3 regions of the Bacillus sp. GbtcB14 genome follow, and region 1 is predicted to be linked to each of the others. Evidence: riboswitches for the same ligand, from Rfam matches in the RefSeq annotation. Region 1 holds a riboswitch; each other region holds the start of a gene.
The links. A riboswitch is a leader RNA that binds a small molecule or an ion and turns the genes downstream of it on or off. The one in region 1 is predicted to bind lysine.

Region 1 (11,198 bases):
GTATTTTCTGGTCCCAATGTTTTCAGTAATATATGTATAGCTGCATTAAAATCTTTTTGTAAAGCATTGTGTAATTCATCTGCCATTACTTCAATACGTTGCTTTAACTCTAAATTTTCAACTTTACATGTTACAGAATCTACAAAGATGCTTTTAGAGAAAGTAGGATTGTGTTTACAAATAGAATCAGCCATTTTTTCGGCTAATTCTTCATTAAATAAAAATTTTAACGGAACATATTTACCCATTTTTTCACCCCAATTGTCAGTTGAAAAAAATTTTATTTTTTAATCGACAACCCATAAACTAAAGTCTCACTTGGAGTCGTAATGCTAAAACCAGTCGTCTTATAATCAAGTTTCACCGTATCACCAGTGTAGTCTTTCGTAAATGAATCCATTTGTACGATAAAATCAGCATCTTCATATACAACGTCATCTGCATTATATGTATCCCAAATTAAATCCACATCAACGAAAATACTACAAGAGTTTGTCATTGTCCCTCTAATGCGAATGATCTTTTTGTCTTCGCGCTCTAATCTATGTATAGCTGCTTTTGTTTCATCAGTAATGCGAATGTTCATGATATCCCAACCTTTATGTATATTTCCTTTATTATTGCAAAAACAGGAGCAATAGGAAAGGGAGAAGCATCGAAATAAAAAAACGAGCAAACAAATTTGTTTGCTCGTTTCACTTTATTTCAATTCACATTTATCAAGAGGAATTACTTTCGTTTTCTTCGTAAATTTATATCCTAACCATAGTACTAAGAAGAGTGGTAAACCGATATAAGAAACGAGTACGCCGTTCCAATCGATTGCTTCGCCCATAAATGCGCCGTAGTTTTGACCTAAAATGACGATGACACAAAGTGCAAATGCGAAGATTGGACCGAATGGGAACCATTTTGCTCTATATGGTAAGTCTTTTAAATCTTTACCTTGTGCGATATATGCTTTACGGAAACGATAATGACTAATTGCAATTCCGACCCATGCGATAAAGCCAGACATTCCAGATGCGTTTAATAACCAAATGTATACAACACCGTCACCGAATAAAGAAGCAATGAAAGCGATACTACCGACAATCGATGTTACGATTAATGCGTTAACAGGTACACCGCGGCTATCTAATTTACCAAGAAACTTTGGTGCTTTTCCTTGGCGTGCTAAATCCCAAAGCATACGAGTTGAAGCATACATACCAGAGTTACCAGCAGATAGTACTGCCGTTAAAATAACAGCATTCATAACAGAAGCAGCAAAGGCAACGCCCGCTTTTTCAAAAATAAGTGTAAATGGACTTACTGTTACATCGCTTGCGGCAAGGCTTTCAGTTGTATAAGGAATTAATAAACCGATAACGAGAATCGCAAGGATATAGAATAAAAGAATACGCCAAAATATAGAACGAATTGCTTTTGGAATGTTACGCTCTGGATCAGCAGTTTCACCAGCGGCTACTCCTAATAATTCAGTTCCTTGGAAGGAGAAACCAGCAGCCATAAATACACCGATAATTGCCATAATGCCGCCATTAAATGGTGCATCTGCAACAGTGAAGTTTTTAAATCCAACAGATTCGCCGCCCATAATTCCAAATATCATCATGAAGCCGACAATTAAAAAGATAATAATAGTAACTACTTTAATAAGTGCGAACCAATATTCAGATTCACCAAACCCTTTAACAGATAAATAGTTTAAAAGGAAAATAATAGCTAAACATAATCCACTCCAAATAAGAGAAGGGGTATCTGGGAACCAAAATTTCATAATTAATGTTACAGCCGCTAGTTCAGCAGCAATCGTAATTGCCCAGTTATACCAATAGTTCCATCCAAGTGCAAAGCCAAGTGATGGATCAACAAATTTTGTTGCGTAGGTGCTAAAAGATCCAGTAACAGGCATGTAAGCAGCGAGTTCAGCTAAGCTCGTCATTAAAAAGTAAACCATAATTCCAATTGCGGCGTATGCAACTAATGCACCACCAGGTCCAGCTGAATGGATGACACCACCACTGGCAAGAAATAGTCCGGTACCAATTGTACCACCGAGAGAAATCATCGTAAGGTGTCTTGATTTTAAACTACGTTTTAGTTCACCTTTTCCTTTTGTAGTTTCTGTTTCAGAGGTAGTTTGATTCGTTGCGCTATTCATGTTCAACACTCCTTTTCTTGTAAGATAGGAAGGAGCGGGGGAGAAAAATACAAAAAACCGCCAAAGGAATTTGGCGGAACGTTTCACAAATAACCACCCCATCATACCCTTCCGTTAAGATAGCACCCCACGTTTACACGGTAATTTTGTAAACGTGACAGTTCTGTTCCTTTCGGAGACAGCCCCAGCTCATATTTCCAGAGAAGAAATAGAAACTTCGGCAACTTTTCCTTTTAAACGGAGTCGGTGACATTCTCTGTGTCTCGGCCGTTCTACTCTTAAAAGTTGCAACCTCTACCTCATCGGATTGATGAGGATTTGATATATTACTAAGATTTTTAATATATGGCAATTGTAATGACTTTCTGAATATATTGCAAGATATTTTGTTAGGAAAAGTCAAAAAATATCGGTTATTGTATAGGAAACGCTTGCATAACTCCACCCGAACCTACTATTATGTAGCAATAAGCAAAGAAAAAATTGTTATACAAATGTTTCGCAAAAAATATTGAAAAATCCTTTAAAATTAAAAGAAAATTCAGAAAATATAATTCGACATAACTATCAAAAGAGGATTATTCTTTAAATTCGTTTCAAAGAATAAGTATAAATCTGATAAAATTAAAGTGTTGTTTAATTGAAAAGGGGAAATCAATATGAAATTAGAAACAGAAAGACTCCATATAGTACCGTGTACAGAAGAAAGCGTGCACGTTGCTAGCGAGCAAGGATATAATAGTGGTCCACATATTGTAGGGCATGTAGAAACTGTAAAACAAGATGAGGCTTTATTACCTTGGGGAGCGTGGTATGTCATTCGAAAAGAAGATGGCATCGTTCTAGGTGATATAGGATTTAAAGGGAAACCAAATGAGGAACATACAGTAGAAATTGGGTACGGATTTATTGAGAAATATTGGAATAAAGGGTATGCGACAGAAGCTGTAAGAGAATTATTAAATTGGGCTTTTCAAACAGGAGAGGTAGAAACGATTATTGCAGAGACACTCCCTGAAAATAATAGTTCAATTCGTGTATTAGAGAAATTACATATGAAGAGAATTGGCACTACAGAAACGATAATTAATTGGAAAATAGAAAAATAAAAAATACCGCTCGAAGTATATTGGGCGGTATTTTTATCGTTATGGTAGCATTTGTTTTTGATCATTCGGATATCCGGCTGTCGATGCGTTAGAACGCTTGGAATGATTACGTACCGCAATGAAAATAGAAATAATAACGACAAGACCAACTGCCACGTAAGAAAGCGAAATAATAGTTGGATCCACTTTAAATGTAGTAAGCAGTGTACGAATATTTGTAAAGATAATAAGGCCACCAACTAATACGCCAAGTAAATGAGAAGGAACGATGCGTACTAGCCATGCAGCGATTGGTGCCGCAACGATACCACCAAGCATTAACGAAAATACCCAAACCCAGCTTACTTGTTCCCAGCCAAGTGAGATGAAGAAGCCAATTGTTGCAGCAAGTGAAACAGGAAATTCACTCGTATCTACAGATCCAATAACTTTTCTAGCTTCATTTCCTCTTGCAAGAAGTACAGGTGTTGTAATCGGTCCCCAGCCACCGCCACCAGTTGAATCAACGAATCCAGCGAATAAGCCAAGCGGAACAAGCTGTTTAGCAGACATACGTTTTTTTGAAGTGACAATTTGTTTTTGAATGAGGAATCGTAATAAAATATAAACCCCTAAAGTAAATAAAAATACGGAAATGTACGGTTTAATTACATCGCCAGGTAAATTACTTAAAAAACATGCCCCAATAAATGCGCCAACTGCTCCTGGTAATGTAAGCCTGGAAACGGTATATTTATCCACGTTTCCAAATTTGATGTGTGATGCGCCAGAAGCGGCAGTTGTAACGACTTCAGCTAAATGAACCGATGCGGAAGCTACAGCCGGTGCAATACCAAACATTAATAATAATGAAGTAGACGTTACCCCATACGCCATTCCAAGTGCTCCATCGATCAATTGAGCGAAAAATCCAATAATAGCAAAGACAATTAATTTCTGCATAAATAATCCCCCTGTAATAATAAATGAAAAAGACACTTTTCCCGTATGAGAAAAGTGCCTTTGGTTTTTCCAATCAGCAATAATTAAATTTGTTTCATTATAATACATATTAATCGTATAAATCAACTAGGTTTTAAAGATTTTGAATTGAATGAAAGAAAAATAAAATATACAATAAAAGGATGGAGAGAAAGGGGAGAAAGACATGTTACGATTTGATCATCTCGTTCACGCAGTTCATGGTACACCGAAGGAAGCGGCAAAACAAATGCAGGAACTTGGATTTCATACTGTATTAGGCGGAGAGCATACTACTTGGGGTACTTGGAATAGTTTAAGCTATTTTGACTTATCATATATAGAATTTCTGGCAGTTCAACATGAAGAAAAAGCGAAAGAAGCAGAAAATCCATTAGTACAAGAAACAGTGGTGAAACTACAAAATGGAGAAGGAATGCTACAAATCGCAATCCGAACAGATGCAATTGAGGAGCTAGCAGTTAACTTTAATAAGTACGGCTTACATACGATAGGGCCATTTGAAGGGAAACGCATGAGAAAAGATGGCCGACTTTTAGAATGGAAAATGTTATTTGTTAAGCAAGAAGAGAACGGACCGAAATTACCTTTCTTTATACAGTGGAATGAAACGGATGAAGAAAGAAGAAACGATTTACGTAACATAGGAACAATCACGGAACATAAAAACAAAGTAAAACAACTTGATACAATTCATTACGCAGTGAAAGACGTTCGAGAAACAGTGCGGAAATGGGAAGAAGTAATGGGGCTAACTGTAAGTTCAGTCGTAAAAAATGAAGAATGGAATGCGGAGTGTCAAAGTGTATCATTTGGTGACATTCATGTACAGTTTTGTGAACCAATTGGAGAAGGATTAGTGCTAGAACGTTTGAAGAATCATGGTGAATATCCATTTGCAGTCGAGTTTAAAGGGAAAAATAAACGAGAGTATGAAGTGTTAGGTAGTTTGTACATATATTAATAGAGGTGAACGTTGTGAAGGAAATGCTTAAAGAGGTAGAGAAAAAATTAGAATGGCCTCGTATTGTAAAGTGTACAGCTATTTCAAAAGGTTTTTCACATGAAGAGAAATATAAAATTGAATTAGAAAACGGAGTAACATATTTTGTGAAAGTATGTGATGCTGTTCATTTTGAACGTAAACAAGAAGAATATACGTATATGAAACAATTAGAGTTATTACATATTCCAACGCCCAAGTTAATTTATTTCATAAAACTTGAGGAATTAAATAAATGTGTTCAAGTATTTGAATGGGCTCAAGGTGTAAATGGTGAAGAAGGCTTAGGGAAGCTATCGGTGGAAGAACAGTATCATGCAGGAAGGAAAGCAGGAGAAATATTAAAAGGGATTCATTCGATAGAAAAAGAAAGCGCAAGTAGTAAATGGGAAACATCTAGATGGAATAAATACGAAAGATACATAGAGGCATTAGCAGATTACGAAGTGAATTTTCTAGATTTGAAGCCAGTATTAACCTTTGTAGAAAATCATAAAGACTTATTAAAAAATCGTCCAATCACATTTTTACACGATGACTTCCATCCAGCAAATAGTATGATTCATAATAAGGAATTTATCGTTATTGATTTTGGTGGATATGATTTTGGCGATCCAATACACGATTTTTATAACGTAGCGATTTTTACTACAAGGATAAGCAAACCATTTGCGGTTGGACAAGTTCACGGTTATTGCGAGGGAGAACCATCGCTTCATTTTTGGAAATTGTACACATTATATGCAGCAATGACATTCCCAGCTGATATCGTATGGACAAACCGAAGCACACCGCATTTAGTAGATGATATGAAGGAAAGATTGAACGGAATTTTAGAAGATCATAATCAATTTTCATCCTATATTCCAAAATGGTACCATTCAAGTGAATCTAATAAATAACGGAGGAAATTATATGGAAAAAATAGCAGTAATTTCAGATATACATGGTAATATTCCGGCTCTAGAATCTGTACTACAAGATATTAAATTGAGAGGAATCAAGCGCATCATTTGTCTTGGAGATTTAGTCGGAAAAGGACCTCATTCTAGTGAAGTGATTGAAATCGTTCGTAAAGAATGTGAAGTAGTCGTAATGGGAAACTGGGATGATTTTATTACAAAACCGACTGAATTTGAAGCGTTAAAATGGCATCAAAAACAATTAACGGAAGAACAAAATAACTATTTAAGAAGCTTACCATTTTCAATCGAATTTTTTATGAGCGGCAAACTGATTCGTATGTTCCACGCTTCACCGAGAAGTTTATATGAAAGAATTCAACCACATGCCTCAAGAGAAGAGCGTATTAGTATGTTCGAAAATAGTGAGCTCACAGAGAATATAGAAGGGGAAAGAAAACCCGATGTCGTTTGTTACGGTGACGTTCACCAAGCGTTCGTTCAAAATTTCAGAGGGAAAACGTTATGTAATGCTGGTAGTGTAGGCAATCCACTTGAAATTACACAAGCTTCCTATTTAATATTTGAAGGAACATATAATGAAAAAGAAGCAGCGAGCTTTTCCATTCAACTCGTACGTGTACCGTATGATATTGAATTAGCTATCAGACTAGCAGAAGAACTTGATATGCCAGGAATTGAAGAATACAAACAAGAATTACGGACTGCTTTGTATCGAGGGTTTAAGGGGAAATAAGGAAAATATAAATCAATAAAAATATCTCTATCGTAACTTTCAATATATCGACTTACCGACAAATAATGACACAAATTGTTACCTGTAATTATGTTATGTAAACTAATTGTAGGAGGAAATATCATGAACCGAATACAACGCATGAAAGAAATTGTAGATCATATTTTAAAATTAAACTTAAATTTAACCCATCCAACAAGAGTTGGAGTAAGTGGTATTACAGCTTCAGGAAAAACAACATTTGCAAACGAAATAGCTGAAGAAATAAAAAAACGAGGATTACCAGTAACACGCGCCAGCATTGATGATTTTCATAATCCGAGAGCGGTTCGCTATGCAAAAGGAAAAGAATCTGCAAGAGGGTATTACGAAGATGCACACGATTATAAAGCTTTTAAAGAAAGATTATTAAAGCCTTTAGAGCTTAACGGGAATTTACAGTATGAAACGATTTCTCATAACTTAATAACGGATATGCCTGTACATAATAAGCCACAAGTGGCCAAGCAAAATATGATATTAATAGTAGATGGAACGTTTCTATTGAAAAAAGATGTTGAGCATTTATTTGATTACAAAATCTTTGTAGATACAGATTTTGAGATGGCGAGAAAACGTGGTGCAAAGCGAGAGACTGAGACTTTTGGAAGTTATGAAGAAGCAGAGAAAATGTTTTTAAACAGATATCATGCGGCCTGTAAGATGTATATAGATGAGCATAATCCGAAAAGTTGTGCGGATGTTATATTTCGGAATAATAACTTTGATGATCCAGTAGTTGTGTTTAAAGAAATTTAATATTGTTTATACAGCAAAAAATTCGTGAAAGGAGATGTTTTGGATGGATAAAAAAGATAATCCAAACGATTGGCCTGTATGGGCGAATGAGTCAGTAGAGATAGTGAATGCAAATCCTGATTGGCAAGATAAAGGCCGATGTGAAGAGCAGCAACTATATGAACTGCTTGCTCCTCTCGGTATAAGCAAAGTAATACATATAGGAAGTACATCCATACCTGGTTTACCTGCGAAACCTATCATTGATCTAATGGCTGAAATAGACTCATTTGATAGAGTACTACATATTTCAGCGAAATTGGCCATATATAATTGGCATTATGTAAGCCCAGAATTAGATGAAAGACCGTGGAGAAGGTTCTTTGTGAAAGTTAAGAATAATAGACGTGTAGCGCACCTGCATTTGATGGTTAAAGGAACTGAGCGATGGGAGCATCAACTTTTATTTCGTAACCGTTTACGAGAAAATCCGCAATTAGTTTATGATTATTCAATTCTTAAGCAAGAGTTAGCTGAAAAGTTTAAACAAGATAGAGAAGCGTATACAAAAGCTAAAACAGAATTTATTAAACAAGTTCTAAAATGATGGGAATTTTGATTGTAACTGCGTTTGAATACAGATAAAAAAACTATATTTTATAACCTAAACATATATAAACTGCATGTAAATAAAGTGGGATATTTAGGTTGTTCAAAGTATTAGTGCAATGCCAATACTTATTTTATATGTATTTACTTTTATTTATTAGGATAAATTTTATATAATTGAATCAAGTTCATATAAGGATAGGTACTTAACCTATATTAAAACTCGAATTGATTTTATGAAAAAATCATAGGGGATAAGGGAAAATAAGTTAAAAAAGGTAAAAAGGGGATAAGAAATATAATGAATGAAGTACTAGAACTAAAAGAAGAACTACTACAAATTAAAAGTAACAATTATGCTGTACCAGAAGACGTAGATGCATATCCATATGCGCAGTGGATGCTAGATTATATCGGATCACCTGATGCTGAATTACGTGATGATTTAATTTATAGTACGCTTCACAAATGGATTACAAATGATGTGTTTAGACAAAAAGAGTTACGAGGATTAATGCTGCAAGCAATTAGCCCTGATTATTTATTTTATAAAATTGGTGAAAAGGGAACAGACTCTGTTTTTAAACGTGCATTCTCCGTATTAATTCCACCACTTATTTTATCTGTTCATGAAAGAGAACCACTGTTATCTGAAGAACAACTGTACAGTGTGGCAGAACAAGTGCTGGAATATGTATATTTAGAAGAAGATGTAAGAGGCTACGTAGAAGGAAAAGGATGGGCACACTCTACGGCGCATGCAGCGGATGCACTTGATGCTTTAGCACGTACAATACAAAATCGTGAGTTTTCATATGCGATCCTTGCGGCTGTTCGTCAGAAGGTTCGCTTGAGTGATTACGTATACGTACACTTTGAGGATGAAAGATTAGTAGCGCCAATTATGTCGTTACGACACCAAAATATTTTAATTGAAGAAGAGTGGAGCAATTGGCTACATAGCATAGCAACTGTTGAAGACATCCGGCATTCGCAGCATGCTATTTTAGTACAAAATATTAGAACTTTCCTAAGAAGTTTTTATTTCAGAGTTTTAGAGACAGAAGGTAGTACAGCCTTTACAGATGATATATTGGAGACTTTGAAGGGTTTGCGTAGGTATTAAAAATATGTTTTTTTAAGAGAAAAGTACATAAAACCACTACCTCCCAACCATACTAATAAAATGTGTTGGAGGTGCATTTTATGGATAAAAAAGACTTTGAAAAAGTTTATAATGATTACTTACATCAAGGAGATGAACGAGCTCAATTTGAAATAGGCCATGAAGTCAATTCAGGAGCAGAACAAATTGTTGCCGTTCGTAAAAATGATGATGGAGATTTAATTGCTTTTAAGACAAGTAGCGGGAGAGAGTTAGATTATATGACTGCTCTTAGTGAAGTGAAATCAGGGAAGTTAGCTCATGTGGATGTATTTCATAAGTATGGTAGAGATATTATACGTAGTGAACCGGATGGAATAAAAGAAAATAACTTAGATAATTTACCGTCATTTTAAAAGGGTAAACCTCAAGAAGAGAATGTTCATTCCAATATTCTCTTCTTTTTTTGCGAAGTTTTCCTTGCAAATAGACGGTTCATTTTTATAGTGTAATCATACTTTTAAAGAGCGCTCGAAATTTCTCTTTATCTTCTGCTGTAAATGGTTTTGGTCCCTTTGTACGCTTACCACTTTTTCGAACCATTGCACTTAAATATCGTGTTTGTAATAGTTGGTCAATATTTTCATTCGTATACTTATAGCCTTTATGGTGTAGGACGATACAGCCTTTTGCTAAAGCGAGCGAAGCAAGACCGTAATCTTGTGTAACGATTAAATCTTCTTTTTTGGCTAATTGCATAATCCGGTAATCCGCAGCATCTGCTCCAGAATCAACATAAATTGTTTCCACACCTTTTGGCTGCTCTGCATTAGAATAATGAGAAAAACTAGTAACGAGGGTTACAGGGATTTCTGCATTCGTAGCTTCAAAAATAATTACATCTTTTACAGGACAAGCATCTGCATCAACGTAGATTTTCATTTGTATCACTCCTATGACTAGGTTCGAGTTGATAATAATGGTAGATTTAGGTTTTGTCAAACGAAAAAGCTTTATCGCATGTTATTTCCCACAAACTAAAATAGCTTCTCGCAAACGAGAAATACCTTCCTCAATTTGATCAATATTCACTTTTCCATAAGATAAACGAATATAACCATCTTTCGCACCGAAAATACTACCGGGCATAAAGGCGATTTCTTGTTTTAAACTTTGCATAATAAGTTGTTTTTCGTTTATCGGTTCGTTTAATTTTCCCCATATGTATATACCACCGGTCGGGTTTGAAAAAGAGATTTTATCGTGAAGTTGCTCGTTTAGGGCGCGAACGATAACGTCTCTTTTTTCTGCTAATTGTTTTCGTAGCGGTACGATATGAGACTGAAATGGTACAGTTTCGAAAAATTGCTGCATAAGCCACTGCGGGAAAATGCTCATACCTAATTCCATTTGGTGCCTTGCGTCGGATAACCTTTCTACTACAGACTGCGGAGCGACAAGCCAGCCGACTCGTAAGCCTGGTGCAATCATTTTTGATAAGGAATGTACATAAATGACTGTTCCATTTTCATCAATTGATTTTAAAGTAGGGCAAGGTTGTTTCTTTTCTAACGTAAGTAAACTGGACGGATCATCTTCCACAATCGCAATTCGTAAATCTGCGCAAAGTGATAACAGTTTTTTTCTCCGGTTTGGATGAAGCATTGTGCCCGTAGGATTTTGGAAGTTTGGATTTAAAAAGATCATTTTAATACGATGTTTTCTATATAATTCTTGCACATCGTCTGGATTAATACCGTGTTCATCGACAGGTAATGGGAAAATACG
Region 2 (11,198 bases), on a different contig from region 1:
TGCCATACGGGAGAAAAAACGTGTTTTCACTACAAAATTATATAGGGGGATACATATGGAAAATGTTTTTAAGTTGCTGTATGAAACAATTGAAGAACGAAAGGAAAATCCACTTCCTGAATCATATACAAATTATTTATTTTCAAAAGGAGAAGATAAAATTTTAAAGAAAATTGGTGAGGAGTGTACTGAAGTAATCATTGCTTCTAAAAATAACGATAAAGAAGAACTAGTAAAAGAAATGGTCGATGTATTGTATCACTGTTTTGTTCTATTGGCTGAAAAAAATATTGCACTGGAAGATGTCACGCGAGAAGTGAAAGAAAGAAATGGAAAGCTTTCGAGAGTAGGAGATCGAAAAGAAATAGATACATTATAAGGGGGAATACATATGAAAGTGGATTATCACCTTCATTTAGAAGAAGGACCTTATTCAATAGGGTGGCTTGCTAAAATAAATGAGGCTCTGGAATATTATGAGCCGCTTCAAGAAGAAAGGCATTCTATCGATTGGCTTATGAAAACACAAGAACGCCTGCAAAGACGTGTGAAGGAAGGGCCGTTTACAGCAAAGTGGATTGATTTATATTTAGAAGAAGCGTTGCGAAAAGGTATAAAAGAAGTTGGCATTGTGGATCATTTCTATCGTTTTCATGAGGCGAAAGGATATTATGAAAAATATGTAGATATTAGTGATTCAAAGCTTGGTCTTTTACAGAAGGAATGGTTAGACCAAGTAAGAGTAGTTTCACTATATGATTTTACAAAGGCAATTGAAGAGGCGAAAGAACGATGGAGTAAACGGGGGGTAACACTAAAACTTGGAATTGAAGCGGATTATTTTATTGGTGGTGAACAAGAATTACAATCTTTACTGGCATTAGGAGACTTTGATTATGTAATTGGTTCTGTTCATTTTTTAAATGGATGGGGATTTGATAATCCAGATACGAAAGAATATTTTAAGGAACATGACTTATATGCTTTATATGATACGTTTTTCAAAACGGTTGAGTGTGCAGTTCGCTCTGAGTTATTTGATATTATAGCTCATCTTGATAACATAAAAGTATTTAATTATCGGTTAGATGAGAATGAGCAACTTTCGTATTATCAGGAAATTGCGCGTGCATTAGTAGAAACAAATACGGCAACGGAAATAAATGCGGGATTGTACTATCGCTATCCTGTGCACGAAATGTGTCCGAGTCCGCTATATTTACAAGTATTAGCTAAGCATGGCGTTCCGATTACTCTCTCCTCAGACGCTCATTATCCGCATGATTTAGGAAAATATGTGGAAGAGAATATAAAGACGTTACGTAATCATGATATAGCTCACTTAGCTACATTTACGAAACGAGTCAGAACGATGAGATTACTGGAAGAAGAAGTATCAATTTCAAAATGATCACGATTTTTTGATGAAAACTCTCCTTTTAGTTCAAAATAAGAAGGAATAAAAAGGAGGGTAAGAAATGGCGAAACAACAAAATAAACAAAATGTACAAGGTGTACAGCAACAAGCTTATACTTCTGAAACGAATGCTGCATCTCAATCAGTTATTGAGGAGCAAATTAGCGATACAGTTGCAGAAGGAACAATTGATGTGAAGCTCGGAAAAGAATCGCAGGAAAAAGCGTAAGAAGAGGGGGGAGTTGCATCTCCTCTTTTTTCATGGAAAAGTGTCGATTTTCAAAACTATAATCAAATTCCTTGGTTTTTATATGTGGATTTCTTACAATGAAATATAAGAGATATCTTATTTTCTATAGAAGAGGTGTTAGTAGTGGCGAAAATATTAATAGCAGGAAAAATTCCACCAATCGGATTAGAACTATTAAAGGATCATGATGTAGAAATGTACGATAAAGAGGCTTTAATTTCTTTAGATGAATTAACAGAGCGTGCAAAAGATAAAGATGCATTGTTAAGCCTACTTTCTACAAAGGTGACAAAAGAAGTGATTGATGCGGCACCTAATTTGAAGATTGTTGCAAACTACGGTGCTGGTTACGATAATATTGATTACTCGTATGCCGGAGAAAAAGGGATTGCGGTAACGAATACACCGAAAGTATCAACTGAAGCGACAGCAGAATTAACATTTGCACTTCTTTTAGCAGCTGCACGTAGAATTCCGGAAGGCGATACGCTATGTCGTACAACTGGATTTAACGGATGGGCACCATTATTTTTCTTAGGCCGTGAAGTACATGGTAAAACAATTGGAGTTATTGGCCTTGGAGAAATCGGAAAGGCAGTTGCAAAGCGTGCGAAAGCGTTTGGAATGAAGGTTTTATATACAGGACCAAATCGAAAACCTGAAGCTGAAAGTGAACTAGAAGCAACACATGTAACATTGGAAGAATTATTACAAACAGCAGACTTTATCACGATTAACTGTGCGTATAATCCAAAATTGCATCATATGATTGATGAAGAACAGTTTAAAATGATGAAGAAAACAGCGTATATTGTAAATGCTTCACGTGGACCGATTATGCATGAAGCGGCACTTGCTCATGCATTAAAAACGAATGAAATTGAAGGGGCAGCTCTTGACGTATTTGAATTTGAACCGAAAATTACTGAAGAGCTAAAAGGATTAAAGAATGTAGTACTTGCTCCTCACGTAGGAAATGCAACATTCGAAACGCGTGATGCGATGGCTGAAATGGCAGTAAGAAATATTTTAGCCGTATTAAACGGTGAAGAGCCTGTAACACCTGTAAATCAAAAGGTATTAGTTACAAAATAAAGTGCAGCTTTGATGAGAGCGGGCATCCCACTCTCATTATTCCCCTACACCAATCGGGCTTTTGCGGCATAAAAAGAAACCTTCCGGAGTCGGAAGGTTTTTCTTATTTTTCTTTATTTGCTCTTTTAGATGGTCTTTGTCTAAGAAATTGAGATAGCATATACAAAATATATAGTGGAATAGCAATGAATAAGAAAACAGAAAAATTACCGAACCCTGTTTGGTACATTGTGATAATGATTCCAACTAAAAATAGTGTAATAATGATGCTATATCGTGGAATTGGTACATCTTTTAAACTTGGGATACGAATGCGGCTCACCATTAAAAATGCGAACGTTACAAATACTGTAATAAGAACGATTTTTGGAATGGTATGTGAAAATAATGTTAAGAAAGCAACAAGCCCTCCCGCTGCTGTAATCGGTACCCCAGTGAAATATTTCATTGAAGTAGAAGATGGTGTTACATTAAATCGTGCTAAACGGTATGCCCCGAAAAGAGGGAATAGTCCCGCTATGTATAGTCCGATGATCCCATAATTGGAGAAAGATGTGTAATACATGAGAACAGCAGGTGCTGCACCAAATGTTACGACATCCGCCAGCGAATCAAGCTCTTTTCCCATTTGAGAATCAACACGTAGTAAACGAGCAACACGTCCATCAAGACTATCTAACATCATCCCGATAAGTACTAAAATAGCAGCTGATTTATAATATCCTAAAGATGCATAGCCGATTGACAAGAATCCGCTATATAAATTTCCGAGCGTAAATAAGTTTGGAATAGCTGCTCTATACAAAATCTGATCCCTTGCTTTCTGTAATAAATTCTTAATTAGTGTATGAAATTTTACTTATTTTATCATACCATAAATTTCTTCCTCATACGAAAAAAATTCCCAATTTGTGAAAGATTTCATGGAAGAATGATTTGAAAAATAAGTAAAAAAAAGAAGCAACTTTTATAAAGTTGCTTCCTGCACTATTCAAATTTCGTTGTCATTGTTCCGGTTTTATACCGATTGTTAGGATCGAAACGTAATAAATCTCCATAAATGAGTTTGTCGGAGAGTTTCAATTCAGTTTTTGCTTTTTCAATATTCGGTTGACATAATGAAATGTCCGCTTCTTCACCTGTATTTCGTTTATAGCACATGTTTTTTGTATAAACATAATCTTCCGAAACGAAGCTACCATCACGCATTACCATAAGTGGGTCTTTTTCTTTAATAAATAAGTCAGTCCCAAATTCAACGGATTGATTTGTTTTAATGCCAAGTAAATGAAGTAGCGTTGGTTTAATATCAATTTGACCAGATACTTTAGAAATGACTTTTCCTTCTTGACCAGGTACATGAATAATGAGAGGGACGCGTTGTAATTGCATAGAATCAAACGGTGTAATAGCGTCTTTCCCAAGGAACTGAGCCATAGCTGCGTTATGGTTTTCAGAAATACCGTAATGATCTCCATAAATGACAATAACGGAATTATCATACAGTCCTTCGTCTTTTAATTGTTTAATAAATAATTTAAGAGCTTCATCCGTGTAACGAACGGTTGGGAAGTAGCGGTTTACAACACCACTTTCCGAATTAAACTCATCAACATATTGATCTTCTGGATTTAGAAGAAATGGAAAATGGTTTGTTAAAGTAATAAATTTTGTATAGAACGGTTGTGGTAAAGATTTTAGCTTTGGAATCGATTGTTCAAAGAACTCTTTATCTTTTAATCCCCAGCCGACAGACATTTGTTCTGTGCCTACGTAATCATTTAAATTAAAGTAACGATCATATCCGAGTGCAGGATACATTACATCCCGATTCCAAAACGTTTTATCGTTTGAATGGAAGACAGCAGAAGAATATCCGTATTTCTTTAATTGCTCTGGTGTAGCTGTATATTCATTTGTTGCGTGAGTAAAGAATACAGAACCGCGGTCTAACGGATAAAGTGAATTTTCAACGATAAATTCAGCATCAGAAGTTTTACCTTGTCCTGTTTGATGATAGAAGTTATCGAAATAAAAACTATCTTTAATAAATTCATTTAAAAATGGAGTAATTTCTTTTCCATTTATTTTTTTATTTATAACAAAACTTTGTGTAGATTCCATTGAAATCAAAATTACATTTTTCCCTTTTGCAGCTCCAAATAAGTTTTTATCAACTTGCTTATCTTTTGAGTCTGTATAGTTTTTAATTTCAGAGAATCCGTCGCCGCTTGCAAATACACGTTCAGCTGAAGATTTAGATTGAAGTGTAATATCGAATAGATGGTATGTGTATAAACCTAAATTTTTCACGACAGTTTGACGATCAAATGAGCGTGAGAACATTTGTGGTTTATAAATAACTGAAACAACAATTTGTAGTGCTAATAAAGCTGTTACACCGCTAAAGAAAGTTCGCTTCTCAGAGCGAGAAAGCGGGGTCTTGTCACAAAATGCCGGAAATTTACGCGAAAGAAACATTAAAATAATTGCATCTGCAAATAAAAGTAATGTTTTATACGTAAAGAGCTCTTTTATACTCGTTCCTAAATCAGCCATATTATTTGTTTGGAATAAAACTGGGAATGTAACGAAATCGTTATAAAACCCATAAAACATTGCATTTCCAAATAAAATAAAGGACAGTATAAAACTGGTTCCAATAATAATTCGGTTTCGGTACTTAGATGCAAGTAAAGCGAAACCAAAAAATAAAAGTAACGAAGCTAGTGGGTTAATAAAAAGCATAAATTCTTCAAAGAAGTTATCAATTCTAATATCAAATGCTAGCTTGTACACAATATATGTTTTTATCCATAATAAAACGACTGCAACGAGTGCAAATCGCAGTTTTGGAAACAGATTTTGTAGCATAATATACTCCTCTCCTAAAAGCATGACGGTTCTTGTGAGCCGGTTTGATTAGCGCCTCATTTTCTATATACGAACAGTCCTTTGTTATTATGTTTATTATACTATGAGTATCATTATACGAAAATAAAAGAGAGTTGTGGGCTTTTTTATAATAATTGAGTAGAAAAAGGGCAGTGGGAGACAATAAAACGGAGTTTCTATGTATGATAATTATCGTGCGCAGAAAGAATCGAGTAATAAAACGGAGGTTATAATGCGAAAATTATTATATTTTATAGTATGCAGTAGTGTTATACTTTTTGCCTCACCGAGTATGTCAGTAGCGCAATATGATGCACCCCTTATGGAAGATGCACTTTATTCTGTTTTATTTCCAAAAATAAATAAGGCAATTGAAAAACAATATGGGAGCTTGAAGCCTTATGAATGTCCTAAAATTATTAGTTTAAAAAAAGTGTATAGTGGTACATATTTATTTCAAGCGAGTATTGAAGTAACGAAGTATGAACGTGTTGCTGGGAAAATTGCTCCACCATTTGAGAAGGTAACGATTACATTTAATAACGAAGAGGGCGAATGGGAAGTGACAAAGGTTTCAGTAAAGCGCTTACCAAATGATACGAAATTAAACTGTAAAAAAACAATATAAAAAATTGTTTGACAAATAAAATGGTCCTTTGGTATTGTTAATAGCAACAATTAGATGTTTGAAAATTAAATAGACTTACCTCATCTACTCTCAAAGGTAGAGGCCGCAATAGGAAAGAGTAAGCTATGGGAGATTTAATGGAATCTGTGATCATAGGTTGAAAGGGACTATTGCCGAAATATAAGAATAACCATCTTATTCATATATTGGGACTGCATTGAATAAATGTAGTACTGTCATAATATTTATTTTATGGAGAGCTATTTGGAGATGTTGATGCGGTTTCTTATTTTGAGGAGATAACAACTCGTTTATTTTTTCAATATATATTTTTCCTAATAAGAAACGCGTGTGAACATTGTTCCGCGCGTTTTTTGTCTATCTAAAAGCGTGCTGCAATGAATAGAAGATTGGGGTTATGAGTTTTAGAGGAAATAAGGGAGGAATTCAAATGTATTTACACGGCACAAGCCGAATCAATGGGCAAGGACACTTAGAAATTGGTGGGTGCGATACGACGCAGCTAGCAAAACAATACGGAACACCACTTTATGTATACGATGAAGAGTCTATTCGAGGAAAGTGCCGCGCGTTTCATCGTGCTTTTAAAGAAAGTGGTTTCTCTTATCAAGTAGCATATGCAAGCAAGGCGTTCTTGTGCATGGAGATGTGCCGAGTAGCTCGTGAAGAGAATATGTCTTTAGACGTTGTTTCTGGAGGGGAATTATATACTGCGCTCCAAGCTGGTTTTCCGGCATCGCGTATTCATTTTCACGGAAATAATAAAACAGAAGAAGAAATGATTATGGCTCTTCAGGCAAATATCGGTTGTTTTGTAGTAGATAATTTCTTAGAATTAGAAATCTTACATGATTTAGCAATGCAACATGGGAAATTTGTGAACATATTAATCCGTGTAACGCCTGGAGTAGAGGCACATACACACGAATATATAACAACAGGTCAAGAAGATTCGAAATTTGGATTTGGTGTTTCAAATGGTCAAGCGATGCAAGCGATTGAGTTAGCTTTGCAAAAATCAAATTATAATGTGCTAGGAATTCACTCGCACATCGGATCACAAATATTCGAAACGGCTGGTTTTGTTCGAGCAATTGAAGTTCTTCGCCAATTTTTAGAAGAAGTGAGAGAGCAAATGAATTATGTAGTAAAAGTGTTAAATGTGGGCGGAGGATTCGGAATACGCTACACAGAGTCAGATACGCCATTAACTCTTGAGACATATGTGCGAGCTGTAACAAATGCAGTGAGAGAACAATTTACAGTATGTGAATATCCGCTGCCAGAAATATGGGTTGAACCAGGTCGTAGCATTGTAGGTGATACTGGAACGACAATTTATACAGTCGGATCTGTGAAAGACATTCCTGGTATTCGGAAATATGTATCAGTGGATGGCGGAATGACAGATAATTTAAGACCTGCCTTATATAGCGCGCGTTATGAAGCGATGCTAGCGAATCGAGGGAATGATACGAATGAGGAACTCGTTTCGATTGCTGGGAAATGCTGTGAGAGTGGAGACATGCTGATTTGGGATATTAATCTACCGAAAGTTGCTTCTGCCGATTTACTAGCAGTTTCTTGTACGGGGGCATATGGGTACTCGATGGCCAATAATTATAATCGGATTCGTAGACCAGCTGTCGTCTTCGTGAAAGGTGGTACATCACAAATTGTTGTAGAACGCGAAACATATGAAAATATTATTGGGAACGATCGCATACGTATTAAAGAACTTGTTTAAATAGAGAAAAGGAGTTGTTCGGATGGGCAATTCCTTTTTTGTAAAATAAAATAATTAAAATATATCGGAAAACTAGGATTGAAAAAAATCAGAATTGTGATAAAATACAAATACAAAGCTTATCAAGAGAAGCGGAGGGAACTGGCCCGACGAAGCTCGGCAACCTGCTTATAGAAAGCAAGGTGCTAAATCCAGCAAAATGGAATCCATTTTGAAAGATAAGGTAAAATATATTACCGAACAGTCTTTTCGAAATGGGAAAGATTTTTTTTATGAATAAAAAGGGGGGCTGTTCGCGTGAGTGTACGAGAACATTTTGAGGAAGTATCTGAGAAAATTCAAGCGATGCTTGCTGATATGAAATATGGTTCAATTACAATTGTTGTGCAAGACGGAAAAGTCATTCAATTAGAGAAAAGTGAAAAAGTACGTTTAAAGTAAAAAGCGCTGACTAGAAAAACTAGAGGCGGTTTTAACCTATTTTATTAGGTTAAAACCGTCTTTTTGCTTTTACAGGGGGAAAAAACATGTTGACGTATGAAACGTGGGAAGAAAATAGTGTTTCATTTTCAGAAGAAGATGAAACAAAAGGCGCGCTATCGGTATTAAGTTGGGCTTATAAAGAATATAAAAATGAAATTGTATACGCATGTAGCTTTGGAGTAGAAGGGATGGTATTACTGCATCTTATAAACCAAGTAAATCCATCTGCTAAAGTTGTATTTTTAGATACAAATGTTCATTTTCAAGAAACGTATGAATTAATTCAAAAAGTGCGGGGACGATTTCCTTCATTAAATATTATAGAAAAACAGCCGGAACTTACACTTGATGAACAAGCGAAGTTGCATGGTGAAAAATTATGGGAAAGTAATCCGAATCTTTGTTGTAAAATCAGGAAAATTTTACCGTTAGAAAAATCATTAGCAGCGGAAAAAGCGTGGATATCGGGCTTAAGGAGGGAACAATCAGAAACGCGTAAGCATACAAAGTTTATAAATCAAGATCATCGCTTTCAATCTATTAAAGTTTGTCCGCTCATTCATTGGACGTGGAAAGAAGTATGGCGATATGTATACAAACATAGCTTGCCATATAACCCGCTGCATGATATTGGATATCCAAGTATTGGGTGTGAGAAGTGTACGTTACCTGTAGGAGAGGGTGGCGATTCGAGAGATGGTAGATGGGCTGGGAAAGTGAAAACAGAATGTGGTCTTCATTACCAATAAGAAGAATTTGAAAATAAAGCTAAGAGAGGGTATAGAAAATGAGTACAAGAAACGAATTAATAAATCGAATAGACGAGACATACGACGTATCACAAATTGAAAAAGAAATTCAACTGGATAACATTGCGTTAAGTGATTTAGAGCTATTAGCAACAGGGGCGTATAGCCCGCTTACTGGTTTTTTAGGAAAGAAAGATTATGATTCGGTCGTAGAAACGCTTCGTTTAGATAATGGGAGCGTTTGGAGTATACCAATTACATTACCAGTAACAGAAGAAGTAGCAGAGAGTCTGAAAGCTGGAGAGGAAGTAAAACTTGTTAACGGTGGAAATGTATATGGTGTCATTCAAATAGAAGATATTTTTGTGCCTGATAAGGAAAAAGAAGCGTTACTAGTGTATAAAACGACGGATGAGGCTCATCCTGGAGTGAAAAAATTATACGAAAGACCGAACGTTTACGTCGGAGGAGCTATTGTTCTTACAAAACGCTTTGAAAATAATCCGTTTCCTTCTTATGATTTAGATCCAATTGAAACGAGAAAAGAATTTAAAAAACGTGGTTGGAAAACAGTGGTTGGATTTCAAACGAGAAATCCGGTACATCGTGCCCATGAATACATTCAAAAATCTGCTCTTGAAATTGTAGATGGCCTCTTTTTAAATCCGCTTGTTGGGGAAACGAAGTCAGACGATATTCCTGCTGATGTAAGGATGGAAAGCTATGAAGTATTACTTCAAAACTATTATCCGAAAGATCGTGTCTTTTTAAGTGTATTTCCTGCAGCAATGCGTTACGCGGGACCAAGGGAAGCGATATTCCATGCATTAGTCAGAAAGAATTTTGGATGCACCCATTTTATCGTAGGGCGCGATCATGCAGGAGTAGGAGATTATTACGGGACTTATGAAGCGCAAGAAATTTTTACAAACTTTACAGTGGAAGAGTTAGGGATTACACCGTTATTTTTTGAACATAGTTTTTACTGCACGAAATGCGAAGCGATGGCTTCGACGAAAACATGCCCGCACGGAAAAGAGGATCATGTCATTTTATCAGGTACAAAAGTAAGAGAGCTATTAAGAAACGGTGAGGTTCCACCGAGTACATTTAGTCGTAAAGAAGTAGTGGAAGTGCTAATTAAAGGTTTGAAAAAAGAAGTAGTAACAGAATAGGGAGAGAATGAGATGGATACGAATATTACTTGGCATACAGCATCTGTTTCAAAAGATGAGAGAAGAGTAAAAAGTGGGCATCATAGTTTTGTAGTTTGGTTTACTGGTCTATCAGCTTCAGGTAAATCTACGGTGGCGAACGCGGTTGCTCGTAAACTATTTGAAAAAAATATTGGAAACTATGTACTAGATGGGGATAATATACGCCACGGTTTAAATAAAGACTTAGGTTTTTCTGAAAGTGATCGTATGGAAAATATAAGACGGATTGGCGAAGTGGCGAAGCTATTTGTAGATCAAGGTACGGTTGTTCTTACAGCGTTTATTTCACCATTTCGAGTAGACCGAAAACAAGTTAGGGATTTATTAGCTGTAGATGAGTTTATAGAAGTGTTTGTAAAGTGTCCAATTGAAGAGTGTGAGAAGCGTGATCCGAAAGGGCTTTATAAAAAAGCAAGACAAGGTGATATTAAAGAATTTACTGGTGTTGATTCACCGTATGAGGAACCAGAACAAGCGGAATTAATTGTAGAAACGCACAAGTATTCTATTGAAGAATGTGCAGAACAAATCGTGAAGTACCTACAAGAGCGTAGTTTTATATAGGGGGATTTAAAAATGAGTTATGAAAAAGCATGGGCTAACAATGAAAAGTTAAATCAAACTGAGAAAAATAAATTAAAAAAAGATGGATTGGAAATTTTTAATGATATTCCTTACTATGCGGAGAATGGGTTT
Region 3 (11,198 bases), on a different contig from region 1:
TTAGGAACAGATGTATGGATGCTCTATGCAGCGAGGGTGTTAGGCGGAATTAGTGCTGCGTTTATTATGCCAGGTGTTACGGCATATGTTGCTGATATTACATCTATGCAGGAACGTCCAAAGGCGATGGGATACTTGTCTGCGGCGATTAGTACCGGATTTATTATAGGACCTGGAATTGGCGGATTTATTGCAGAATACGGTATACGTGTGCCGTTTTTTGTTGCAGCAGTAATTGCCTTTATAGCATGTGTGATTTCGATCTTTATTTTAAAAGAACCGTTAACGAAAGAAGAGCTTGCGGAGATTTCTTCTAATACGAAAGAATCAAGTTTTATTGGAGATTTAAAGAAATCATTACATCCAATGTATGCAATCGCATTTATTATTGTATTTGTACTCGCATTCGGTTTATCGGCGTATGAAACTGTGTTTAGTCTGTTTTCTGATCATAAGTTTGGATTCACACCGAAAGATATTGCGGCAATTATTACAATTAGTTCAATATTTGGGGTAGTTGTGCAAGTATTTATGTTTGGAAAATTAGTTGACATGTTTGGTGAAAAAGTATTAATTCAAATATGTTTAATTGTAGGTGCAGTATTAGCGTTCGTTTCAACTGTAGTTTTTAATTATTGGATTGTACTTCTCGTTACTTGCTTTATTTTCCTTGCATTTGATTTACTTCGTCCAGCTTTAACGACGTTTTTATCAAAAGCAGCTGGAAAAGAGCAAGGATTCGTTGCTGGTATGAACTCGACTTATACGAGTTTAGGAAATATAGCAGGACCAGCGATGGGCGGAATATTATTTGATATGAATATTCATTATCCATATGCATTTTCAGGAGTTGTTTTAATAGTTGGTCTCGGTATTACATTTATGTGGAGAGAGAAACAGCTAGCTGAAAGTTTTGCGAAGTAATAAAACCCCTTACGACGGTAAGGGGTTTTTGTTTTATAAGCTTAATCCAAACCGTTTTAATTCAATGAAAATCCCCTCTAATTGCTTTCCTTTATCCGTTAATGTGTACTCTACACGAGGCGGAACTTCCGGATATACTTTTCTCGTTATAATGCCTTGAGCCTCTAATTCTTTTAGTCGAAGCGATAATGTTTTCGGGCTAATCCCGTCCATTGATTTTTGTAAGTCACTAAAGCGTAATGTTCCTTCGATAAGAAGGTCACGGATGATTAAAAATGTCCATTTTGTACGAATTACATCAAGCGTTTTAGCGATAGGACAAGGTATGCCAGGTAACCCTTTCGTTAATTCAACTGGATCTATATTGTTCATGGAACTAGCCTCCATAAATTTTTTTTGAATGAATTTGCTTTATAGTATCACAAAACTATACTTTTGGTAACTATATGAAAAAAATATCACTACTTCCATAAAGGAAGTTAGTGCATATACAATAGCAATACGAAATACAAAGGGTTTAGATGAGGAGGAGGTGAATTTCATGGGGATAAAAAAGTTGTTTGGATTACTTAGTTTGTTTGTTGTTTGTATTGTACTTGTAGCATGCAGCGTGGAAGAAAAAACGGAAGTCCAGTTATTAAAAGAAATGCCAAAGCCAAAAGCAATGACAATTGACCCCTCACTAAGTAAGAGAGAAGCGACCGAAATGGTTCATGCAGCGCAGCGTTTTTATGCATTTTGGGATACAGGTAGGGAGGAACTTATTCCGCAGACTGTTACTGAAAATTTTTTCGATCATACATTGCCGAAAGGGCGACCACAAGGTATGGAAGGATTAAAGTTTGCGGCGCAAAACTTTCATAAAGTTGTTCCTAACATACATTGCGAGATTGAAGATTTATTAGTCGTCGGTGATAAAGTAACAGCTCGTCTTTCTTTTACAGGCACTCATAAGGATAAGAAAATCAGTTTTTTTGCAATTGATATTTTACATGTGAAAGACGGAAAGATAACGGAGGATTGGCATTTAGAAGATAATCTTACGCTGAAACAGCAACTTGGGTTAATAGCCGAGGAATAAAATAAGGGAGAGAAAAGCGATGAAAAATATATTCATTATAAATGGACATGAAAAATACGGTACAAAAGAAGGCAGATTAAATAAAACGCTAGTTGATTATATGGTAACGGTATTAAACGAGAATCATCATGTGAAAACGACAACGATTCAAGATGGCTATAGTATTAAGGAAGAACAGGAGAAATTTTTATGGGCTGATGTGGTAATTTATCAAACACCGATTTACTGGTTTAGTGTTCCGGGTTTATTTAAAACGTATATGGATGAAGTATATGAATACGGTTTGTTCTTTAAAGGAGCTGATGAATATGGAACAGGTGGTTTATTAAAAGAGAAAGCGTATATGTTTTCTACAACTTGGAATGCACCTGAGAAAGCATTTGGGGATAAGACGAAGTTTTTTGAGGGAGAAAGTTTAGAGTCAGCGCTTAGTCATTTACATCGTGTACAGAAGTTTCTTGGCATGAGTCCGTTAAAGAGCTTTGCTTGTTATGATGTGGTGAAGCATCCGAATATTGAGCAATATATATTGAACTTGAAAGATCACTTAGATGGAGTAATTAAATAATAATTTGTATCTGTATGTGAAGAAGGTACTACTAGGGATGTAGTACCTTCTCTTTTATAAAATACGTTGAAAGTCTTTTTTCTAGGGTGCGTTTCATGGTTCCTCTCCTTTTATCCAGCATTAACGGGCAGTGGGGATGAACAAAACCCCCACTGATTAAAGTTTCACTTTATAAAAACTCACATTTTAATACGTGGATGGCTGTATCCATAACTTCGCAAAATTTGCCCAGCCGAATGAATCAATTGTTACGTTTTTTAAAGAAGACGGATATGTTTTTCTTTTTAAAACGTGATAGTTAAATAAAATGATGTTTTCTGCTTGTAAAAATTCTTCAATCTCATACATAAGCTTATAGCGTTTCTCTTTATTTTCTTCTAATAAAAAGGTATCCAGTAAACAGTTAATTTGGTTTTCATAGTGCGGGTCCATAAACCGATTTACGAAGCAACTTTTATTTTTAAATACATTTAAGAATGCGAGTTCATGATCGGCAGCAAACACTTCTCCCATAAAAATAATATCGGCATGTTTATCGATAGAGCAATCCATATAATCTGAAACGAGAAATGGGTGAAGTTCTACGTGTATTCCTAATTGTTCACACCGTTCTTTTAAGAAATGTGCGTCATTTGCACTATCTTTAAATGCGAAAAAATAAATATGTATTGTGTCTCCATTATAGGTGCTCTTTTTTAAATACTCTTTCGCTTTTTCTAAAGAGTAGGACCTTTTAGGAACTTGGCGGCTTCTTTCAGGGAAAAAGCTTGATGCGGCAATTGTTCGTCTACCCTCTATGCTACGCAGTATCGTTTCAACATCATATATTTCTCTCCAAGCTTTTCGAAAATACATGTCGTGATGAGGACCAGGTTTTGTAAAATTGAAGCTAGCATAAATACAACCTACTTCTTCTATTTGTATATCATGCCTTTCATTTTCCTCTTCATTTGGTAGTTCATAATCAGCATCGATTTGTATATGATCAGGAATACCCCAAAATTCAATACGGTCTAATAACGCGCGCTCTTTAAAATAATGGGTGAACGCTTCGAGTACGATATTGTCTTCAGAGTAATGAGCAAGTTTGAAAGGTCCAGTACCTATATAATGATGATTTTGAATACTAGCATCACGTGGTAAAATTGCTAGTTGCATGGAACTTACATAGTGTAAGAAAAAAAAGTTGGGTTTTGCTAAATGGAATCGAATTTGCAGTGGTGATGGTGTTTCAATTTGAACAATTTCTTCTGTTAACCATTCGAAAGGAGAGTGAACTTGCTTTAATCGTTCAAATGAAAATTGTACATCTTTAGAAGTTAAAACTGTTTCGTTATGAAAATGTATATCCTTTCGTAAATAAAAGGTCCATGTAAGCCCGTCTTCACTTAATTCCCACGTATGTGCAATGTGTGGTTCCATTTTTTCAGTAACATGGTTATAAACGACTAACGTGTCAAAAATTTGACTCGTAAGATGGCTCTCTGTAGTTACAGCGACAAAAGCCGGATCTAATGGGAATATCTTTCTTGATATAGGAATTTTTAATATGTCGTACATATCATTTGAAGGTTCGTATCCAAAATGATGATGTAGTTTATTTTCTATCTTTTTTTGAAGTGCAAGAGGTAGCGGTTCTTTTAAAAGAAGAAAGATATCCTTTAATTTTTCTTGCGCTAACAGTTCATCTGTGTAGGATTCAATCGCTTCTACGAGACTATGTATAAATTGAATTTCTGTTTTATTCCCGCGGCCTCTCCCTGGAGTCCAGTGAATGAATTGCTCCTCGCTCATTTTCTTTAATAAAATTTTTACGTTTTTCGTACTGCAATATAAAATATCCGCTAATTCTTGTAAGCTATTTCGGATATGTTGTTGATCTTGTGCGTGTAGTCTTAGTCTAATGTAATAGTCCATAATTTTCATATATACACTTCCTTCTATAATAAAAGGGGAAACTCTTTAGAATATTCTAACCTTTTTCTTCCTCTTTTTCAAAGTAAAATAAGTAAGCATAAGGAGGGGGAACAATGGGATTTTGGAGTATGCATCGAAATATAAAGATTAGAATTATAACTTCGTTTTTAACACGTGCTGTGTCCACGATGATTTTTCCATTTATGGCGATTTACTTTTCAATAAAGTTAGGTAGTGCGATTGCAGGTGCGTTATTACTCATTAATGTCATAGCTTCATTAGTAATTGGTTTATACGGTGGATATGTGGGGGATCGGCTCGGTCGTAAAAAGGTGATGATTATCGGTCAAAGTATACAAGTCATTTCCATTGCTTGTATGGGGGTTGCGAATTCGGATTATGTAGACTCACCGTGGCTAACATTTATCTTTATGTTAGTGAATAGTTTAGGATCTGGACTTATGAATCCTGCGACAGAGGCGATGTTAATTGATGTGAGTACACCGGAAAACCGAAAAGTGATGTACAGCATTAACTACTGGGCAATTAATTTATCCATTGCGATTGGAGCGATATTTGGCGGATTACTATTTGAGAACTATAGATTACAATTGTTTATCGGATTAACAGTTATTGCAGTTATTACATTATATGTGATGGCCGTATATATGGAAGAAGTGTATGTAGCACGAAAAACGGTAGAGAAGAAAAATGTATTAAAAGATATGGCGGATAGTTATAAAGTCGTGATGAAAGATAGAGCGTTTCTAATTTTTTGTGCAGCAAGTATATGCACATTATCTTTAGAGTTTCAGGTTAATAATTATTTAGGAGTACGTTTGCAGCAGGAATTTGAAACGGTGCACTTTTTCTTTTGGAATGGTGTTACGTTTGATTTAACAGGTATTCGCATGATGAGCTGGATTTCAGCAGAAAATACAATTTTAATTGTATTGTGTTCAGCGCTTCTTATTAAAATGCTGAAACGCTTCAACGATTTGAAAATTTTATATGTAGGCTTATTCATTTATACGATTGGCTTTACAATACTCGGAACGAGCAATAGTTTATGGATCTTATTAATCGCAGGGCTTTTCCAAACAGTAGGAGAGATGATGTATGTGCCAGTACGTCAATCTATAATGGCAGATATGGTGCCAAATGAGGCGAGAGGTTCTTATATGGCGATTAATGGGATGGTCTTTCAAGTGGCAAAAATGAACGGGGCATTAGGTGTTATGATAGGCTCATTTCTTGCATCTTGGGGCATGAGTGCTCTGTACTTTATCGTTGGTATGAGCAGTATTTTATTATTTATGAAAGCGATAGGGAAAGAGAAGTATGAGGGTACGAGAGAGGTTTCTCAGATTGGGTAAAACTATATAAAAAGCGAACCAGTTATACTGGGACTCGCTTTTTATATGATTTTTAGAACGGATCAACTTCAGCTAAGTCTGGAGTGGTGCTAGGCTGTAGCAAAAGGTTTTTTAACGTTCCTACTTCAGAAAGAGCTACTAATATGTAGCCACTAATTAGTACAATAAGCCCAATGACGCGTAACGTTTGTAAGCTCACTTCATTATTATTCGTTTCCGGTGGATTTGGGGGCGTTGAAGGCGGATTATTATTCATAAATAAGGCTCCCATCTTTTGTATTTATCCCGCGTTAACGGACAGTAAAACTCCCACCTCAAAATTCAGTTGGAGCAAAGCAGTTAGGTAGGAGTCGGGCTGTCCGTAAACGTCCGATTGGTGAAGGCTAATAATCAGTGGGGGATGAACAAAACCCCCACTGATTAAAGTTTCACTTTATATATGTGTAAAATCATTAGTTAACTTATGGATAGGAATTGTATAGTCATTTTCACTATATGAGAATTGCCTATGAAAAGTGATTAGAAATTTGGGGACGAAAAAAGAGGCTGTGATGTACAGCCTCTTTTTTCGTTAAAATGCGGAAATTCTTTGCTTCGTTTTTGGTACAATAATAAATTTGATCCAGAGTAACCCGATAATCAAAATGATAAGGCTATGTAAAAGTTGTACTGTAGCAATGAGTATAACAATCGAAAATACAATGAGTTGCATGCTTAGTAATATAAAGATTAAGCGAAGAAATTGGTTCATTCGTTGTTCAGTATCAATTGGATATAATGCTACGATAATATTTCCCGAAAAATATTTCCACAGGGAACGGAGCTGCATAGAAATCATATATAGGACGATATATGCAATAGCACCTTTTACGTATATGTTTGGTATAAAATATAAGACGAAGGCACCAATCACTCCTAAGCGAATATATATACCGAAATAATCATTCCCGCGTAAAAATGCGAGTGTATGTAAATAGAAGAAAGTTGCTCGTTTTTTATGTAATAAAGGTTCAATCCAATTTGTAAGCCATTTTCTTTTATTTACTTGTTTATTCAGTTGCGGAACATCGGTGAAAATGCTAGCAAATTGATAAAAACGAACGTTCATTTTTTCTTCTTGTTCGATTATGTAATCCCACGGTATTCGTTTTGTAGGCTGTTTTTTCGTATATAGAAGCAGGAAAGCAAGTAGTAAGAGCAATCCGCCTAATATGAGAACATGTGCCGAGTAAAACAGCATGAAAATGATTAAGGCGTTACAAGCAATACGAATAATAAACCATATATTTTTTTCATGACTATCACGCCACATCCAATGTATGTACATGTTCCAAGCTTTCGTAATCATTAAAACGATAAAGATTGTACATAAGAAAGGTACTGTTACTTGTAATGATTGCAGGGCAAGTGGAACGAGAATAAGGAACGTAAATAATAATGGGAAAAGCTGAATGATGTAATTATATAGAAGAGATTTTTTAAAATAAGATGTTAATTTCTCTTCTAATGCAAGCAAATAGACAGCATCAGGTTTTTGAATAAATGTACGGATTGGGCATCTCGTTATAATGAATGTCAGTACAATCGTGATGAGTAGTAAAGATATTCCTTTAGAAGGAGATGTTTTTAGAAACTGAGCATAGTAGTAAGCGCCAACGCATGAAATAAAGATAAAGCTATATAGTAACCCGTTAATCATACGTGCAAAGTATGTAATGATATTTTGCATATGTTGTTGGAATCGACTGCTCCATAGCGATTCAATTGACATGTTTTTCACCTCTTTGTTCTATTATATATGTTTTACAAAAGAAAAAACGAGCAAATTGCGTTATGCAACTTGCTCGTTTTTCTTTTCGTTATTTTTTTTCTGATCACGATTCATTAATGGATAGAAGGCAAAGCCGATTACGAATAAACCAATTCCGAGAAGGAACGTTTTTATATCGGATGCGCCGGTTTTAATAACCCATAGTGCGTAGCAAAGTGCGATCACTGCGACTATACCATCTGTAATTCTTGCCCGCATTTCATTTTTATATGTTTCACCAGTTGCAACTAGTTTTAACTGAAAGATTGGTGAAACGAGATATGGAATGAGGTAGGCCAGTGTTGATACGGTAATAACGAATGTATAAGCTTCCGCAATTGTTCCTGATAGTGTTGAGAATAAGAACACTTGCGACATAATGTTTGTTAGTCGTAATGAATAAATTGGGCTTCCTTTTTTATTTGTTTTCGTAAAGAAGGAAGGGAAGAAACCTTCTTTTGCTGCTTGGTATGGTACTTCTGAGCTTAATAAAATCCAGCCTAAGATAGAACCGAATAGGGAAGTAAGAGCAAGTAATGCCATCAGTTTCCCGCCGCCATGACCCATTGCAGCGTTTAATGCGTCTGCTAATGGACGTTCAGAAGCTTGTAATTTATCAACGTGAAGTACACCCATTGTTAAAATTGTAATTCCTAAGTAAATCGCAACTGTAATAAGTAATCCCGCAACTGTTGCGCGCTTTACTGTTTTGGGAGAGGTAGCACGGTTTGATAAAAGTACTGCCGATTCAATTCCGATAAATGCCCAAAGCGTTGTAAGAGCAGCTAAATTTACTTGGGAAAGAAGGCCGTGTGATACACCTGATTTATCGATCATCGGTGTGTACCATTGTCCAAACTTAGAAGCTTCGAATGCAAATAACGTAACGACGATGAATAAAAGGAATCCAGTTACTTTCGTTGTTGTTGCTAAGAAGTTTAGCTTTCCAGCTCCGCTTACACCGTTTGTTAATATAATATGAGTTCCCCAAAGTAAGATGGAACAAATCGTAAATGTAATTAGTTTTCCGACTTCTATGTCAAAAGAACCGATTGAAAATAGTAGTCGTGTATCTTTCATAATTGGGAAGAAGAGTGATAAATATCCCGCGAAAGATGTAATGATGGCAACGTTACTTGCCCAGTTTGCAACCCAATATCCCCATACCATACTGAAACCAGCCATTTTTTTCTTTTTTGGTGATGAGAATAAAGCATATGCATGACTTTGTGGTCCTGTCGTTAAATCAGGACGACGAATTGCTAAATTACCGAAAACAAGAGCTAGCATTAAAACACCAAACCCTGTTGTTAACCAAGCTAAAGTGACACCGAGAGGGCTTGCTGTTTGTGCCAACGTACTTGGCACCATGAAAATTCCAGCGCCAACCATATTACCGACAACGAAAGCTGTTAGTACCCAAAAGCCCCATTTTTTTTGTTGCATAGAAAATACCTCCAAAGTTAGTATAACCAAGTCAAGCGAGGAGATATGTATGTCTTCTTAGTAGAGAAGAGAAGTCCCAAACAAAACAAAAAAAGCACGTAATTTGCCGCTACATGCTTTCTATCTTATAAGAAACCCACGACATACCTCTCGATAGCTCTCCACAAACGAAACGTTTGTGACAGTTCTGCACTTATTAAATGCAGACCCAGCAAGTGTGCATGGTGGACACGACTTACTTCGGCAACCATTCCTTTCTCATTTCTTCATCAATGCCACTACATCTCCTGAAATGATACTCTTAATGATTGCAACCTCTACCTCACCGAGATACGAATGAGGATTTAAATATTAAATTAACGTATTTAAGAGTAACAAATGAATTTTTATACGTCAATGGATATATTAATAATCAGATTATAGAGAAGAGTTTGTTATTAGGGATGGATAATTATTTGATATAAAAAGAAGCTGATCCCAAATTAGATCAGCTTCTACATATAAGATTAAACTAAGTTTAATACAGTTACTTTTTCACGTGTCATAGACTCAAGGCTCTTACGAATACCTTGTGCGCCCATACCTGAACCTTTTACACCGATGAATGGGAAGTGGTCAGGGCCGCGCTCTGTGCGTCCGTTAATTTGAACAGAACCAGTTTCGATTTTGTTAGCAATTGCAAATGCTTTGTTAATGTCTTTTGTGAAGACACTTGCTTGTAAGCCGAACTCTGATTTGTTAGCAATTTCAATTGCTTGCTCATCTGAAGAAACACGGATGATTGGAAGGATTGGGCCGAATGGCTCTTCCCAAGCAACTTTCATTTCTTCTGTTACGTGGTCGATTAATGTTGGATAAATTAAGTTACGCTCACGTTTGTTACCAATAACAATTGTAGCACCTTTTTCAACAGCATCATCAACTAAGCCTTGAACGAAGTCAGCAGATTTATCGTCGATTAATGGAACGATTGTGCTGTCTTGTTCTGGAGATCCAACTGATAGTTCAGCTACTTGCGCTTTTAATAAGCTAACAAGCTCGTCTGCTACGTTTTCGTGTACAAGTACGCGTTTAATAGCTGTACAACGTTGACCAGAGTAAGAGAATGCACCGCTTACGATATGGTTTGCAGCATCTTGTAAGTCAGCATCTTCACGAACAATACCAGGATCTTTACCACCAAGTTCTAATACAAGTGGAATCATTGCAGCTTTTTTCGCTAAATGTTTACCTGTGTTTGTACCACCTGTGAACGATACCATATTGATGCCTTCGTGTTCTACTAAGTAGTCACCAATTACAGAACCGCGTCCTGTCGCTACGTTTACAAGACCTTTTGGAAGGCCAGCTTTATGAAGTGCTTCAACCATTTTAATACCGCTAATTGCACCTTGAGTTGCTGGTTTGAAAATAACAGCGTTACCCATAATTAATGCTGGTGCAAGTTTTGCAGCAGATAAGTTTACTGGGTAGTTAAATGGTGCGATTGCTAATACAACACCAAGTGGTGCGCGTTGGATAATCGCAAGTTTAGATTTCGTTCCGCCAGGGAAGCTATCGCCCATCATGCTTTCTCCGTGCATATGAAGAGCTTCTTCAATTGTGTAACGAATGAAATCAGCTGTACGAACAACTTCTTTCTTCGCATCTTTATATCCTTTACCGACTTCTTTCATAATGATATCGGCAATTTCATCTTGCATATTTACGAGCTCATCAGCCCATTTATATAAGTATTTTGCGCGATCTTGTAGAGAAGCTTCTGCCCATGATTTTTGAGCTTCTTTTGCAGATGCAATTGCTTCATCTACTTCTCCGCGAGTAATTGCTTGTACTTGTCCAATTACTTCGTGTAAGTATGGAGATGGAATTTCGATTGTTTCTCCTGAAGAGCTTTCTCTCCATTCTCCGTTTAAATAAAATTTGTACGTATTGCTAGTTGTCATGATTAGTCCTCCTAAAATAGCAACTTGTAAGAGTGAGTATAAGGTGATTGTAGGGGGTTTGATAACATTTTTCAAATGAAATGTTTGTGAAAACGATTTCTTATTCTTTTTTTATTTTGTATGCCCTTTC

Region 2: another riboswitch for lysine. It lies ahead of lysA (diaminopimelate decarboxylase); the one in region 1 lies ahead of KVT31_RS18045 (amino acid permease).
Region 3: another riboswitch for lysine. It lies ahead of KVT31_RS09585 (amino acid permease); the one in region 1 lies ahead of KVT31_RS18045 (amino acid permease).

The regions. Positions count from the first base shown of each region.
Region 1 covers NZ_JAGXJT010000005.1:475,015-486,212, forward strand. Annotated here, with positions in the region: gene KVT31_RS18035 (DNA alkylation repair protein) at 1-248, opposite strand, end outside; gene KVT31_RS18040 (iron-sulfur cluster biosynthesis family protein) at 281-586, opposite strand; gene KVT31_RS18045 (amino acid permease) at 701-2,167, opposite strand; lysine riboswitch at 2,280-2,472, opposite strand; gene KVT31_RS18050 (GNAT family N-acetyltransferase) at 2,827-3,276, shown strand; gene KVT31_RS18055 (sulfite exporter TauE/SafE family protein) at 3,316-4,326, opposite strand; gene KVT31_RS18060 (VOC family protein) at 4,424-5,221, shown strand; gene KVT31_RS18065 (aminoglycoside phosphotransferase family protein) at 5,236-6,162, shown strand; gene KVT31_RS18070 (metallophosphoesterase family protein) at 6,176-6,919, shown strand; gene KVT31_RS18075 (nucleoside/nucleotide kinase family protein) at 7,043-7,717, shown strand; gene KVT31_RS18080 (GrpB family protein) at 7,761-8,303, shown strand; gene KVT31_RS18085 (DUF2785 domain-containing protein) at 8,607-9,431, shown strand; gene KVT31_RS18090 (DUF3892 domain-containing protein) at 9,512-9,826, shown strand; gene KVT31_RS18095 (YaiI/YqxD family protein) at 9,912-10,352, opposite strand; gene pdxR (MocR-like pyridoxine biosynthesis transcription factor PdxR) at 10,434-11,198, opposite strand, start outside.
Region 2 covers NZ_JAGXJT010000003.1:659,235-670,432, forward strand. Annotated here, with positions in the region: gene hisI (phosphoribosyl-AMP cyclohydrolase) at 1-45, shown strand, start outside; gene hisE (phosphoribosyl-ATP diphosphatase) at 56-379, shown strand; gene KVT31_RS12380 (histidinol phosphate phosphatase domain-containing protein) at 392-1,411, shown strand; gene KVT31_RS12385 (YozQ family protein) at 1,479-1,646, shown strand; gene KVT31_RS12390 (2-hydroxyacid dehydrogenase family protein) at 1,791-2,762, shown strand; gene pssA (CDP-diacylglycerol--serine O-phosphatidyltransferase) at 2,866-3,567, opposite strand; gene KVT31_RS12400 (LTA synthase family protein) at 3,750-5,636, opposite strand; gene KVT31_RS12405 (DUF3888 domain-containing protein) at 5,890-6,285, shown strand; lysine riboswitch at 6,375-6,556, shown strand; gene lysA (diaminopimelate decarboxylase) at 6,737-8,053, shown strand; SAM riboswitch class I at 8,170-8,278, shown strand; gene KVT31_RS12415 (YezD family protein) at 8,351-8,494, shown strand; gene KVT31_RS12420 (phosphoadenylyl-sulfate reductase) at 8,581-9,285, shown strand; gene sat (sulfate adenylyltransferase) at 9,324-10,460, shown strand; gene cysC (adenylyl-sulfate kinase) at 10,473-11,066, shown strand; gene KVT31_RS12435 (nitrite/sulfite reductase) at 11,079-11,198, shown strand, end outside.
Region 3 covers NZ_JAGXJT010000003.1:100,263-111,460, forward strand. Annotated here, with positions in the region: gene KVT31_RS09545 (MFS transporter) at 1-924, shown strand, start outside; gene KVT31_RS09550 (winged helix-turn-helix transcriptional regulator) at 958-1,296, opposite strand; gene KVT31_RS09555 (ester cyclase) at 1,466-2,005, shown strand; gene KVT31_RS09560 (NAD(P)H-dependent oxidoreductase) at 2,025-2,573, shown strand; gene KVT31_RS09565 (SgrR family transcriptional regulator) at 2,760-4,499, opposite strand; gene KVT31_RS09570 (MDR family MFS transporter) at 4,604-5,866, shown strand; gene KVT31_RS09575 (hypothetical protein) at 5,919-6,122, opposite strand; gene KVT31_RS09580 (ABC transporter permease) at 6,438-7,637, opposite strand; gene KVT31_RS09585 (amino acid permease) at 7,698-9,122, opposite strand; lysine riboswitch at 9,269-9,450, opposite strand; gene gapN (NADP-dependent glyceraldehyde-3-phosphate dehydrogenase) at 9,629-11,068, opposite strand.